One region of the Pseudomonas sivasensis genome, then DNA from elsewhere that is predicted to be linked to it. Evidence: predicted binding sites of a transcription regulator. Region 1 holds the regulator's gene; the other holds the start of a gene.

Region 1 (7,262 bases):
TTGGTTCCCAGGACACAGCCGTGGCGGTGTCCGGCCAACTGAAAGCCACCGCCGTATCGCTGATGAAAATCGCCAATGACCTGCGCTGGATGAACTCCGGTCCACTTGCCGGCCTGGGTGAGATCGAGCTGGAAGGCCTGCAGCCGGGGTCTTCGATCATGCCCGGCAAGGTCAACCCTGTAATCCCTGAAGCGACTGCCATGGTGGCTGCACAAGTCATTGGCAATGACACGGTGATTACCGTCGCTGGCCAATCCGGCAACTTCGAGCTGAACGTGATGCTGCCTATCATCGCCCAGAACCTGCTCAGCAGCCTCGAACTGCTGGCCAACTCCAGCCGCCTGCTGGCGGACAAAGCCATCGCCAGCTTCAAGGTCAATGAAGCCAAGCTCAAGGAAGCACTGTCGCGCAACCCGATACTGGTTACTGCACTCAACCCGATCATTGGATACCAAAAGGCTGCTGAAATCGCCAAGAAGGCCTATCAGCAAGGCCGTCCAGTGATTGATGTCGCCCTTGAACACACCGACTTGCCGCGCAGCCAACTGGAAATCCTGCTGGATCCGGAAAAGCTCACGGCTGGCGGCGTTTAATCACCGACTTTGCTTTGGAGGCTCACCATGGAGCACTGGAAGCGCACGATCGAACGGGCCAATCGCTGCTTTATGCAAGGCGAGTTGGTTGACGCTCGCGAGGCCTATTTGCAAGCCCTGGCCTTGGCCCAGGTGTTGTTCGAACGCTGGGCGAATGCCGACGAAGCAGTGGCGGCTTGCGTCATTTCCCATCACAACCTGGCGGACCTGCATCTGCACTTGAATCAGCCTGAGGAAAGCGCCGAATACCTTTGCGCCATTCACCAGCGCTTGCTGCAGACCATGCAGGACGCGCGCCTGAGCCCGCAGCTGCGGGAGGCGGCCCTGCGCCAGAGCAGCAAGACTTACGTCGAACTGTTGAATTTCATCAGCGATCACGGCGAGTACCCGCGCACCCATCGCTTGCTGGGCGGTACTGCGGCGCAACCGACTACGCCTCAATACGGAGCACATTGATATGACCTATACCTTGCCTGCCTTGCCTTACGCCTACGATGCCCTGGAGCCGCATATTGATGCGCAAACCATGGAAATTCACTACACCAAGCATCACCAGACCTACATCAACAACCTTAATGCCGCCGTCGAGGGCACTGAGTTCGCCGGCTGGCCGGTGGAAAAACTGGTGTCCAGCGTGCACCAAATACCGGAAAAGCTTCGCGCAGCCGTGATCAACCAAGGTGGCGGTCACGCTAACCACTCGCTGTTCTGGGCGGTGATGTCACCTCAAGGGGGCGGTAAGCCAGAGGGCGCATTGGGCAAGGCAATTGACGAGCAAGTTGGAGGTTTTGATAGTTTCAAGGAGGCCTTCACCAAAGCCGCATTGACCCGCTTCGGCAGCGGCTGGGCTTGGCTGAGCGTTACGCCGCAAAAGACCTTGGTGGTGGAAAGCAGCGGTAACCAAGACAGCCCGCTGATGAACGGCAACACGCCGATCCTCGGCCTGGACGTATGGGAGCATGCTTACTATTTGCGCTACCAGAACCGCCGCCCGGAATACATCAATGCCTTCTACAGTGTTATTAACTGGCCAGAAGTTGCCGCACGCTATCAGGCTGCTATGGCCTGACATTTACCTCTATAACAAGATCTAAGGCCGACTATGGGCACTGAAACACTGGCGATCGGCAGCGTGCGACTGTTTCGCTATGCGCTTGGCTCGCTACTGCTACTGGCAGGTACTGCATTGCTGGTGGCCCACGGGCTGGCCTGGCTGGACCTTGAACCGCGCATCCTGCGTGCTTTGCAGGGCGGGGCGATCTGCGCGCTCGGTACTGCGCTGGGCGCGGTTCCGGTATTGGTGATTCGGCGGATGCCGGTGGCCGTGAGCGATACCTTGCTGGGCTTTGGGGCTGGCGTGATGCTGGCTGCAACCGCCTTTTCACTGGTGGTACCGGGTATCGCTGCTGCAGAAAGCCTGGGGCTTACGTCCTGGGGCGCGAGCGGGCTGATCAGTTTCGGCATTATGTTGGGAGCGTTCGGGCTGTATCTGGTTGACCGCAAGGTCTCCGGCGCGAGTCCAGAAATGCTGGTGGGCACGCCGGACAAACCGGTGATACCGCCGCGCATCTGGCTATTCGTGTTCGCTATCATTGCTCACAACATTCCGGAAGGCATGGCGGTTGGCGTCTCTGCCGGCGGCGGCATGCCGGATGCCGACAGCTTGGCCATGGGCATCGCCTTGCAGGATGTGCCCGAAGGTCTTGTGATTGCGTTGGTGTTGGCCGGGGCAGGGATGTCGCGGGCCAAGGCATTCCTGATTGGTGCTGCTTCAGGCTTGGTGGAACCGGTGTTTGCCGTACTCTGCGCTTGGCTGGTGAGCCTGGCCGAGGTGTTGTTGCCTTTGGGGCTGGCGCTGGCTGCCGGGGCGATGCTGTTGGTAGTGACCCATGAGGTGATCCCGGAGTCGCGGCGCAATGGCCACGAAAAGCTCGCCAGCTTGGGGCTCTGCATTGGATTTTGCTTGATGATGGCGATGGATACCGCATTGGGGTGAAGCCGTTGCGGCTTCACGTTTGTGTCAAAGGGTGAGGTTACTCACCCTCATCAAAGTAGTTGTTGATCAACGCCACCAGAGCTTCCATCGCTTCCTGGTCTTGCTCGCCTTCGGTCTTCAAATGAATTTTGGTGCCTTTGCCGGCCGCCAGCATCATCATCGCCATGATGCTTTTGCCGTCGACCATGCTTTCAGGTGTGCGTCCAGCCCTGATCTGGCAGGGGAACTGCCCGGCTACTCCGACAAACTTGGCCGAGGCGCGGGCGTGCAAGCCCAACTTGTTGATGATTTCAATTTCCAGAGCGGGCATCGCGCAGGTGTTCCTTTCAGCTAAGGTCGCGGTGGCGAACCTGGACGTTCTTGAGGGTTTGTTGCAGTGCTTGGCCCAAGCGCTCGGTCAGGTATACCGAACGGTGATGACCGCCGGTGCATCCAATGGCAATAGTGACATAGGCCCGGTTGCTCGCGGCAAAGCGCGGCAGCCACTTGAGCAGATAGCTGGAAATGTCCTGGAACATCTCCTCCACATCCGGCTGCGCGGCTAGGTACTCAGCCACAGGTAGGTCCAGCCCTGATTGGTCGCGTAACTCTGGCTTCCAGTAGGGGTTGGGCAGGCAGCGCACGTCGAACACCAGATCGGCATCCACCGGCATGCCACGTTTGAAGCCAAAAGACTCGACGAGAAACGCCGTGCCAGGCTCCGGCTGATTCAGCAGGCGCAGTTTGATGGCATCGCGCAGCTGGTAAAGGTTAAGGCCGGTGGTGTTGATCTTAAGGTCGGCGAGGTCAATGATCGGCCCCAGCAACTTGGTTTCGTCCTCGATGGCTTCAGCCAGAGAACGGTGAGGGCTGCTGAGGGGGTGGCGTCGACGGGTTTCGGAGAAGCGTTTGAGCAGCGTCTCTTCATCGGCGTCCAGGTACAGCACATCACAATGAATATGCTTGGCGCGCACTTCTTCCAACAGTTCCGGGAACCGAGAGAGGTGGCTGGGTAGGTTGCGGGCGTCGATCGAAACGGCAACCAGAGGTTGCGCCAGCTCGGTGTGGATCAGAGCGAGTTCCGCCAACTCCGGCAGTAGGCCGGCCGGCAGGTTATCGATGCAATAGAAGCCGTTGTCCTCAAGAACGTTGAGGGCGGTACTTTTACCCGAGCCGGAGCGGCCGCTGACGATGATCAAACGCATGATTACTGCCCGTTTTGCTCATCCAGGACAACTTGGTACAGCGCCTCATTGCTGCCGGCACTGCGCAGTTTGTCGCGTACTTCTTTGCGGTCGAGCATGCTGGCGATCTGCCGAAGCAGTTCCAAGTGCGCATCGGTGGCGGCCTGTGGGACCAACAGAACAAACAGCAGGTCGACCGGGGCGCCATCAATGGCATCGAAATCGATAGGCGCGTCCAAGTGCAGCAGCGCGCTGACAGGTGTCTCACAGCCTTTGAGGCGACAGTGAGGAATGGCGATGCCGTTACCAAAACCGGTGGAACCCAGTTTTTCACGAGCAATCAGAGCCTCGAAGACATCTTGCATCTCCAGTTCAGGCACTTGGCTGCTGATCAGGTTGGCAATTTGTTCGAGGGCTTTCTTCTTGCTGCCGCCCGGCACGTTCACGAGGGAACGGCCGGGGGTCAGGATGGTTTCAAGTCGAATCATGGGTGGGGAGTGTTAGCGGCCTGTGCCCTGAAGAAGGCTCTGCTGCTTTTCCTTATGCTTTTTAAGTTGGCGGTCGAGCTTGTCAGTCAAGGCATCGATTGATGCATACATGTCTTCATGCTCGGCGTTGGCGACTACTTCGCCACCGGGAATCTGTAGGGTCGCTTCGATTTTCTGCTGAAGCTTGTCGACCTTCATGATCACTTGCACATTGGTGATCTTGTCAAAATGACCCTCAAGCTTTTTCAGCTTTTGCTCGACATATTCGCGCAGGGGAGGGGTGACTTCTACATGGTGTCCACTGATGTTGACTTGCATACAGCTTCTCCTTCGTTGCCAGTGCATAAAGCGGCGGGTAGGAATACCCGCCACTGGAACGCTGTGGCCCGCCCGTCACATCAAACGCTTACGCTCGCTGGAAGGCGCGATCCCAAGGGATTCGCGGTACTTGGCGACGGTTCGACGGGCGACCTGAATGCCTTGTGCCTCCAGTAAACCAGCGATCTTGCTGTCACTCAACGGCTTTTTCTGATTTTCCGCGGCAACCAGTTTTTTGATGATTGCGCGGATTGCCGTGGACGAGCATTCGCCGCCTTCTGAGGTGCTGACATGGCTGGAGAAAAAGTATTTCAACTCATAAATACCCCGTGGGGTATGCATGAATTTTTGCGTGGTAACGCGGGAAATCGTCGACTCGTGCATGCCTACCGCTTCGGCGATATCGTGCAGAACCAAAGGCTTCATCGCTTCATCGCCGTATTCCAGGAAGCCGCGCTGATGCTCGACGATCTGCGTGGCGACTTTCATCAGGGTTTCGTTACGGCTTTGCAGGCTCTTGATGAACCAGCGCGCCTCCTGCAACTGGTTGCGCATGAAGGTGTTGTCGGCGCTGGTGTCGGCGCGTCGCACGAAACCTGCATATTGCGGGTTGACTCGCAGGCGTGGCACTGACTCCTGGTTAAGCTCCACCAGCCAGCGCTCGTTGTCCTTGCGCACGATCACGTCAGGAACTACGTATTCGGCCTCGCTGGACTCGATCTGCGAGCCGGGACGCGGGTTGAGGCTTTGCACCAGCTCGATGACCTGGCGCAGATCGTCTTCCTTGAGTTTCATGCGACGCATCAGTTGGCTGTAATCGCGGCTGCCGAGCAGGTCGATGTATTCGGTGACCAGGCGCTGGGCCTCGGCGAGCCATGGGGTCTTGGCGGGCAGCTGGCGCAGTTGCAGCTGCAGGCATTCGCTAAGGGTGCGCGCACCAATACCCGCGGGCTCAAATTGCTGGATGCGGTGCAGGACGGCTTCGATTTCGTCCAGTTCGATATCTAGTTCGGGGTCGAAGGCCTCAAGAATCTCTTCGAGTGTCTCGTCCAGATAGCCTTGGTTATTGATGCAATCGATCAGGGTGACGGCGATCAGGCGATCGGTGTCCGACATCGGTGCGAGGTTCAGTTGCCACAACAGATGGCTCTGCAGACTTTCGCCGGCGGACGTGCGGGTAGTGAAGTCCCACTCATCATCGTCGTTGCTGGGCAGGCTGCTGGCGCTGGTCTGGTAGACGTCTTCCCAAGCAGTGTCTACGGGAAGCTCGTTGGGAATGCGTTCGTTCCAATCGCCTTCCTCAAGGTTATCCACCGTAGGGGCGGTTTCCTGGTAGGACGGTTCCTGCACGTCTGCGTTGGGTTTTTGCTCGATGTTGTCGGCCAACGGGTCTGCATTATCGAAGTCGTCGCCTTCTTCCTGGCGTTCGAGCATCGGATTAGACTCCAGGGCCTCCTGGATTTCCTGTTGCAGGTCCAGGGTCGACAATTGGAGCAGGCGGATGGCCTGTTGCAGCTGCGGTGTCATCGTCAGCTGCTGGCCCATTCTTAGGACTAGCGATGGTTTCATGGCAGGGGCTTAACACCTTATTCGCCGGCGCAACGCGCCATCCACGACAGGGCGCGTGAGCGCCAAACATAAGCAAATTATATGCCTGATATCGAGGGCTTTGCCTAGAGCGCGGTAACAATAAAAAACCGGAGGTTTTCATTGACTCCCGCGCATCAGGCAAACGACCTGCCACCGCCTTGTTTGTGCAGGCGGCTTTACAGGCGAAACTCGTGACCCAGATACACTTCCTTGACCAGTTCGTTGGCCAGGATGGTGGCGGAGTCGCCTTCTGCGATCAGTTGACCATCGTTGACGATATACGCGGTTTCGCAGATATCGAGGGTCTCACGCACGTTGTGATCGGTGATCAGTACACCGATACCCTTGGCCTTGAGGTGATGGATGATCTGCTTGATGTCGCCAACCGAGATAGGGTCGACGCCGGCAAACGGTTCGTCCAGCAGAATGAACTTGGGGGCAGTGGCCAGGGCGCGGGCGATTTCCACGCGACGCCGCTCACCACCGGACAGGCTCATGCCAAGGTTGTCGCGAATGTGGTTGATATGGAATTCCTGCAGCAGGCTTTCCAGCTCCTGTCGGCGGCCGTCACGGTCCAGTTCCTTGCGAGTTTCAAGGATGGCCATAATGTTGTCGGCAACTGACAGTTTGCGGAAGATCGATGCTTCTTGAGGAAGATAGCCGATACCCGCGCGTGCACGACCGTGCATTGGCTGGTGGCTGACATCCAGGTCGTCGATCAGTACGCGACCCTGATCCGCCTGGACCAGGCCAACAATCATGTAGAAGCATGTGGTCTTGCCTGCGCCGTTGGGGCCGAGCAAGCCGACGATCTGGCCGCTGTCGATCGACAGGCTGACGTCGCGCACGACCTGACGGCTTTTATAGGCCTTGGCCAGATGCTGGGCTTTCAGGGTTGCCATTACTCGGCCTTCTTCTTCGGCTGGATAACCATGTCGATGCGTGGGCGCGGTGCGGTGACCTTGCTGCCATTGGCACGACCGGCGTTAGCGATCTGTTTCACGGTGTCATAGGTGATCTTTTCACCTTCCGTGGAGTTGCCATCGGGGCTGAGCACCTTGGCCTGGTCGATCAGCACAATGCGATTCTGCTGGGCGTGATACTGAATGGTCTT
Region 2 (7,262 bases), 2.5 Mb from region 1:
GCTGGTAGGGCAGAATCGCCTGGAGTTGTTGCTTTTTCGCCTGGATGGCAAACAGCTGTACGGCATCAATGTGTTCAAGGTGCGGGAAGTGCTGCAATGTCCCAAGCTGACGATCATGCCCAAGTCCAGCCCTGTGGTGTGTGGCGTAGCCAACATCCGTGGCGCGACCATCCCGATTCTTGACCTGGCCCTGGCCACCGGTTCGGCTGGCCTGCAGGACCGCGAGAACCCGTTCGTAATCATCACCGAGTACAACACCAAGACCCAGGGTTTCCTGGTTCGCTCGGTGGAGCGCATCGTCAACATGAACTGGGAAGAGATTCATCCGCCGCCCAAGGGCACTGGCCGCGACCACTACCTCACGGCAGTGACGCGGGTCGATAACCAGTTGGTGGAAATCATCGACGTGGAGAAGATCCTCGCCGAAGTTGCGCCGACCTCGGAATCGATTTCCGTGGGCGTGGTGGATGCCGAAACGGCGCATAAGGCGGTCTCGCTGCGTGTGCTCACGGTGGATGACTCCTCGGTGGCACGCAAGCAGGTGACCCGTTGCCTGCAAACCGTCGGCGTGGAAGTCGTGGCGCTTAATGATGGTCGCCAGGCGCTGGATTACCTGCGCAAGCTGGTGGATGAAGGCAAGAAACCGGAAGAAGAATTCTTGATGATGATCTCCGACATCGAGATGCCGGAAATGGACGGCTACACCCTCACGGCTGAGATACGCAGCGATCCACGCATGCAAAAATTGCATATCATCCTGCATACTTCGTTGTCGGGCGTATTCAATCAGGCGATGGTCAAGAAGGTCGGTGCCGATGACTTCCTGGCCAAATTCCGTCCTGATGACCTGGCATCCCGGGTAGTCGACCGGATCAAGGCAGCAGATCACAGCTAAGGGCTTGTTGCCCTGGCGGTCTTACGATTTTAGAGGCGGTATCAGTGTCTACGGGTAATTTGGATTTTGAACAGTTCCGGGTCTTCCTGGAAAAAGCCTGTGGCATATTGCTCGGTGAAAACAAGCAATACCTGGTATCCAGCCGTCTTAACAAACTGATGGAGCAGCAGGGCATCAAGTCCCTGGGCGAGTTGGTTCAACGGATCCAGGGGCAGCCGCGCAGTGGTCTCAAAGAAATGGTGGTCGATGCCATGACCACCAACGAAACCCTTTGGTTTCGTGATACCTACCCCTTTGAAGTGCTCAAGAGCAAAGTGCTGCCGGAGGCTATCAAGGCCAGCCCGGGCCAGCGTCTGCGTATCTGGTCGGCAGCCTGCTCCTCGGGGCAGGAACCGTACTCTATCTCGATGTCCATTGATGAGTTCGAACGGACAAACATGGGTCAGTTGAAGGCCGGGGCACAAATTGTTGCCACTGACCTGTCCGGCACCATGCTCACTAATTGCAAGACCGGCGAGTACGACAGCCTGGCTCTGGGACGTGGTTTGTCACAGGAACGCCTGCAACGTTACTTCGACCCGAAAGGGGCGGGGCGTTGGGCGATCAAGGCGCCAATCAAGAGCCGCGTTGAGTTCCGCTCGTTCAACCTGCTTGATAGCTACGCCAGCCTTGGCAAGTTCGACATGGTATTTTGCCGCAACGTGCTGATCTACTTTTCGGCCGAAGTGAAGAAAGACATCCTCTTGCGCATCCACGGCACCCTCAAGCGTGGCGGTTACTTGTTCCTCGGTGCTTCCGAGGCGCTCAATGGCCTGCCGGATCATTTCCAGATGGTGCAGTGCAGCCCTGGGATCATCTACCAGGCCAAGTAATAAAGCGTACGCGGTCAAGAATGTGGAAGGGGGCTTGCCCCCGATAACGGTGGTTCAGTTGATGCATCTATCACTGATACACCGCTATCGGGGGCAAGCCCCCTCCCACATTTTTTTTGTGCGGCAATCCTCAGGATAGCGGCAAGCCGGATTGCCGCTTTACTGGCGCTACGCGGAGACCCGTTGCCGCTTTTCTGGCATTGCCGCCGGCAATATCCCCGTAAACCCTTGATTCATGGGCTTTTCAGAAACTGGCATGCGCTTTGCTATAACCCAGTTAACGAACAGCAGGTCAGCCTAAAGGTTTCCGCCATGAGCATCAGCTTCGATAAAGCGCTCGGTATCCACGAAAAAGCCCTGGGCTTCCGCGCCCAGCGTGCTGAAGTCCTGGCCAACAACATTGCCAACGCCGATACCCCGAACTACAAGGCTCGGGACCTGGACTTCTCCGCCGTGCTTGCCGCACAGCAGGACAAGACCAAGAACGGCACCTTCGCCTTGAACATGACCAACAACCGTCATATCGAAGCACAAGGTCTGAGCAGTGGTGACGAGTCGCTGCTGTATCGCACGCCGATGCAGCCGTCGATCGACCAGAACACCGTCGACGCCCAGCTGGAGCAATCGGCCTACGCCGAGAACTCGGTGAACTTCCAAGCCAGCTTTACGCTGCTCAACAGCAAATTCAAAGGGCTGATGTCGGCCCTTCGTGGAGAGTAAGCCATGTCCCTGTCCAGTGTTTTCAATATTGCCGGTAGTGGCATGAGCGCCCAGACCACGCGTCTCAACACCGTCGCCAGTAACATCGCCAACGCCGAGACTGTGTCTTCGAGCATTGACCAGACCTACCGTGCGCGTCACCCGGTCTTCGCGACCATGTTCCAGGGCGGCCAGAACGGCGGCAGCGATTCGTTGTTCCAGGAGCAGGGCGCAGCAGGCTCTGGCGTGCAGGTGCTCGGCGTGGTCGAAGACCAGAGCAACCTCGAAGCCCGCTACGAGCCGAACCACCCGGCTGCGAACGAAAAAGGCTACGTGTACTACCCGAACGTCAACGTGGTCGAGGAAATGGCCGACATGATTTCCGCCAGCCGCTCGTTCCAGACCAATGCGGAAATGATGAACACCGCCAAAACCATGATGCAGAAGGTCCTGACCCTGGGTCAGTGATAAGGGGCGCCAAATAATGGCCATCGTTGATACGTCTACTAATTCGGCAGTCCAGGACCTTTTCAATTCCAAGGTCAGCACTGCAACAAACAATGTCGCGAGTACGGCTGCTGCTGCTACCGGCAATCAGTCGTTGGGTAAAGATGCATTCCTGCAGCTGCTCGTCACCCAGCTAAAAAACCAGGACCCGCTGTCGCCTCAGGACAACGGTGCATTTGTGGCCCAACTGGCCCAGTTCAGCAGCCTGGAAGGCATCAACACCCTCAACGACTCGGTGAATGCAATTTCCAGCAACTTCAGCTCCTCCCAGGCGCTGCAGGCTTCGTCGCTGGTTGGGCGTTCGATCATCACCCAGACCGACAAGGCCCTGGTGGATACGAGCAAGAGCATGAACGGTTCGGTAGCTGTGACTGCAGCCACCGGCAACGTCGCCATCAAGATCACAGACAAAGATGGCAACTTGGTGCGCACCATTGATATGGGTGCCCAGAGCGCCGGCACTGCGAGCTTCATCTGGGATGGCAAGAACGATGCGGGTGAGGTGGCTCCAGCGGGCACCTACACCTTCGCGGCCACGACCAAGAATGACGCGGGCGATTCAGTGGCCCTGGCCACTTCGTTGCCGGCAACGGTGACCAGCGTGACTTTGAGCAAGACCGGTGGCGAGATGCTGCTGAACCTTGCGGGTGGCATGGGCAGCGTCAAGCTGTCGCAAATTCAGACTATCGGTACATAGAGCCGGCTAACTACGGCAGAGGGAGAGAAACATGTCTTTTAATATCGGCCTTAGCGGCCTCTATGCGGCCAACAAACAATTGGACGTGACTGGCAACAACATCGCCAACGTCGCGACCACTGGCTTCAAGTCGTCCCGTGCGGAATTCGCCGACATCTACGCCGCATCCAAATTGGGCACCGGCCAGAACAGCATCGGCAATGGTGTGAACCTGGCGGCGGTGTCCCAGCAGTTCACCCAAGGTGACGTCAACAACAGCGGCGGCGTGCTGGACATGGCGATCCAGGGCGGTGGCTTCTTCGTGCAGAAGGGCAGCGACGGTTCGCTGGAATACACCCGTAGTGGTGCGTTCCGTGCCGACAAAGACGGCTATATCACCAACAACACCGGCACCTCGCGCCTGCAAGGCTACGCAGCGGATGAAGACGGCAAGATCATCAAGGGTGGCTTGACCGACCTGCAACTGAACTTGTCTTACCTGCCGCCGAAGGCGTCCACCAAAGTGGATTCCACCAGTAACCTGAACTCGTCGGAGCCGGTGATCAATCAGACCGACAAGCCGTTCAACCCAAGCGACACCACCACCTTTACCACTCAGTACAGCACCACCTTGTACGACTCCCAAGGCAACTCGCACGCCATGGTGCAGTACATGGTGAAAACCGACGCCAACGAATGGAATGCCTACACGTTGATCGATGGTCGTAACCTGGATGGTTCCAAGCCGACAACGACCGGCACCACTGCACCTGTGCCATCGACCATCACTTTTGATGGTGCCGGTAAGCTTAAAGATGTTGTTACCGGTGGCGTGAGCAGCAAGACATTGACGCTCACTGGCTGGGTCCCAGGATCGGTGACCGATGGCAATTGGACGCCAAACGAAGCGACCGCCGGGCCAATTGCCGTGAATATGGGCAATATCACCCAGTACAACTCTGCCAGCTACCGCAACCCACCGACTACCGACGGCTACGCCACCGGCCAGATCACCGGCCTGAAAATCGACGGCAACGGCGTCATGTTCGCCACGTTCAGCAACCAGCAGAGCAAGGCCATTGGCCAGATCTCCCTGGCCAGCTTCAACAACGAACAGGGCCTGCAGCCTGCGGGCAGTACCGCTTGGAGAGAGACCTTCTCCTCGGGCCAGCCGGGTTACGACACCCCGCAATCCGGGACCCTGGGTTCGATTGTGGCCAACTCCCTGGAGAACTCCAACGTCAACCTGACCAACGAGCTGGTAGACCTGATCAAGGCCCAGAGCAACTATCAGGCGAACGCCAAGACCATCTCCACCCAGAGCACCATCATGCAGACCATCATTCAGATGACCTGATGCGGTAATGCTCCACAAGAAGCCCCTCGTGAGAGGGGCTTTTTTGTGGATGTAAGAAAAGTGTGTTTGAAACGGTCCCCACGCGTGAGAGCGATCAAACCGCAGGCAAAAGAAAACCCCCGACCAGCCCAGAGGGTTGATCGGGGGTTTCGAGTAAGCGCTGTTGGGCGCTTACCTGCTCAGCTTATTGGCAAGCTTCGCAATCCGGCTCATCAATCGCGCAGGCCTTTGGCACGGGTGCCGGACCGGCTGGAGCAGCGAGTACCGAGTCATCACCATGGTTGCCGCTGGATACAGCGTTCAGCTTACCGGTGTTGATGGTCGACTTCTCGGTGCTGGTTGCGGCCAGGGCACGGAGGTAGTAAGTGGTTTTCAGGCCACGGTACCAAGCCATGCGGTAGGTCACGTCCAGCTTCTTGCCCGAAGCGCCAGCGATGTACAGGTTCAGGGACTGAGCCTGGTCGATCCACTTCTGACGACGGCTGGCGGCGTCAACGATCCACTTGGTGTCCACTTCGAAGGCGGTCGCGTAGAGCTCTTTGAGTTCTTGCGGGATGCGCTCGATCTGCTGCACGGAACCGTCGTAGTACTTCAGGTCGTTGATCATGACCGAGTCCCACAGGTCGCGAGCCTTGAGGTCGCGAACCAGGTACGGGTTGATCACGGTGAATTCGCCCGACAGGTTCGATTTCACATACAGGTTCTGGTAGGTCGGTTCGATCGACTGGGACACGCCGGTGATGTTGGCGATGGTCGCGGTCGGTGCGATGGCCATGATGTTGGAGTTACGAATACCTTTCTGCACGCGGGCACGTACCGGCGCCCAGTCCAGGGATTCTTCCAGGTCAACATCAATGTACTTCTGGCCACGTTGCTCGATCAGGATCTGTTGCGAGTCCAGCGGCAGGATGCCTTTGGACCACAGCGAACCCTGGAACGTCTCGTAGGCACCGCGCTCGTCGGCCAGGTCGCAGGAAGCCTGGATCGCGTAGTAGCTGACCGCTTCCATGGACTTGTCGGCGAACTCGACCGCTGCATCCGAACCGTAAGGGATGTGCTGCAGGTACAGCGCGTCCTGGAAGCCCATGATGCCCAGGCCAACCGGGCGGTGCTTGAAGTTGGAGTTCTGCGCCTGTGGCACCGAGTAGTAGTTGATGTCGATTACGTTATCGAGCATGCGAACTGCGGTGTTGACGGTGCGCTCCAGCTTGGCAGTGTCCAGCTTGCCGTTGACGATGTGGTTCGGCAGGTTGATCGAACCCAGGTTGCAAACGGCGATCTCGTCCTTGTTGGTGTTCAAGGTGATCTCGGTGCACAGGTTCGAGCTGTGAACCACGCCCACGTGCTGCTGCGGGCTGCGCAGGTTGCATGGGTCCTTGAAGGTCAGCCATGGGTGGCCGGTTTCGAACAGCATGGACAGCATCTTGCGCCACAGGTCTTTGGCCTGGATGGTCTTGAACAGCTTGATCTTGCCTGGGTACTGGGACAGGGCTTCGTAATACTCGTAGCGTTCTTCGAAAGCCTTGCCGGTCAGGTCGTGCAGGTCCGGCACTTCGGATGGCGAGAACAGGGTCCACGGGCCGTCATCGAAGACACGCTTCATGAACAGGTCAGGGATCCAGTTGGCGGTGTTCATGTCGTGGGTACGACGACGATCATCACCTGTGTTCTTGCGCAGCTCGATGAACTCTTCAATGTCCATGTGCCAGGTTTCCAGGTAGGCACACACAGCGCCTTTGCGCTTGCCGCCCTGGTTGACCGCTACCGCGGTGTCGTTCACGACTTTCAGGAACGGTACGACGCCCTGGGACTTGCCGTTGGTGCCCTTGATGTACGAACCCAAGGCCCGCACCGGCGTCCAGTCGTTGCCCAGGCCGCCTGCGAATTTGGACAACATGGCGTTGTCGTGGATCGCGTGGTAGATGCCCGACAGGTCATCCGGCACGGTGGTCAGGTAGCAGCTCGACAGCTGTGGACGCAGGGTGCCGGCGTTGAACAGCGTCGGGGTCGACGACATGTAGTCGAAGGACGACAGCAGGTTGTAGAACTCGATCGCACGGTCTTCTTTGTGTTTCTCTTCGATCGCCAGGCCCATGGCCACGCGCATGAAGAACACTTGCGGCAGTTCGAAGCGGATACCGTCCTTGTGGATGAAGTAACGGTCGTACAGGGTTTGCAGGCCCAGGTAAGTGAACTGCTGGTCGCGCTCGTGATTGATCGCCTTGCCGAGTTTTTCCAGGTCGAAAGTGGCCAGGA

The links. The regulator sigma-54, encoded in region 1, starts transcription at its own class of promoters, with help from an activator protein. The targets are predictions, from matches to a motif close to ANTGGCATNNANNTTGCTNT.
Region 2: flgB (flagellar basal body rod protein FlgB) is a predicted target of sigma-54. The motif match lies at 2,018-2,037, and genes of this name have one in related genera.

Annotation. Positions count from the first base shown of each region.
Region 1 is NZ_CP090029.1:1,201,423-1,208,684, forward strand. It holds gene LRO94_RS05285 (class II fumarate hydratase) at 1-593, shown strand, start outside; gene LRO94_RS05290 (hypothetical protein) at 621-1,049, shown strand; gene LRO94_RS05295 (superoxide dismutase) at 1,051-1,662, shown strand; gene LRO94_RS05300 (ZIP family metal transporter) at 1,696-2,589, shown strand; gene LRO94_RS05305 (HPr family phosphocarrier protein) at 2,627-2,899, opposite strand; gene rapZ (RNase adapter RapZ) at 2,916-3,773, opposite strand; gene ptsN (PTS IIA-like nitrogen regulatory protein PtsN) at 3,776-4,240, opposite strand; gene hpf (ribosome hibernation-promoting factor, HPF/YfiA family) at 4,253-4,558, opposite strand; gene LRO94_RS05325 (RNA polymerase factor sigma-54) at 4,634-6,127, opposite strand; gene lptB (LPS export ABC transporter ATP-binding protein) at 6,325-7,050, opposite strand; gene lptA (lipopolysaccharide transport periplasmic protein LptA) at 7,050-7,262, opposite strand, start outside.
Region 2 is NZ_CP090029.1:4,826,372-4,833,633, reverse strand. It holds gene LRO94_RS21810 (chemotaxis protein CheV) at 1-895, shown strand, start outside; gene cheR (protein-glutamate O-methyltransferase CheR) at 940-1,767, shown strand; gene flgB (flagellar basal body rod protein FlgB) at 2,080-2,487, shown strand; gene flgC (flagellar basal body rod protein FlgC) at 2,491-2,934, shown strand; gene flgD (flagellar hook assembly protein FlgD) at 2,951-3,670, shown strand; gene flgE (flagellar hook protein FlgE) at 3,702-5,006, shown strand; gene LRO94_RS21780 (ribonucleoside-diphosphate reductase subunit alpha) at 5,191-7,262, opposite strand, start outside.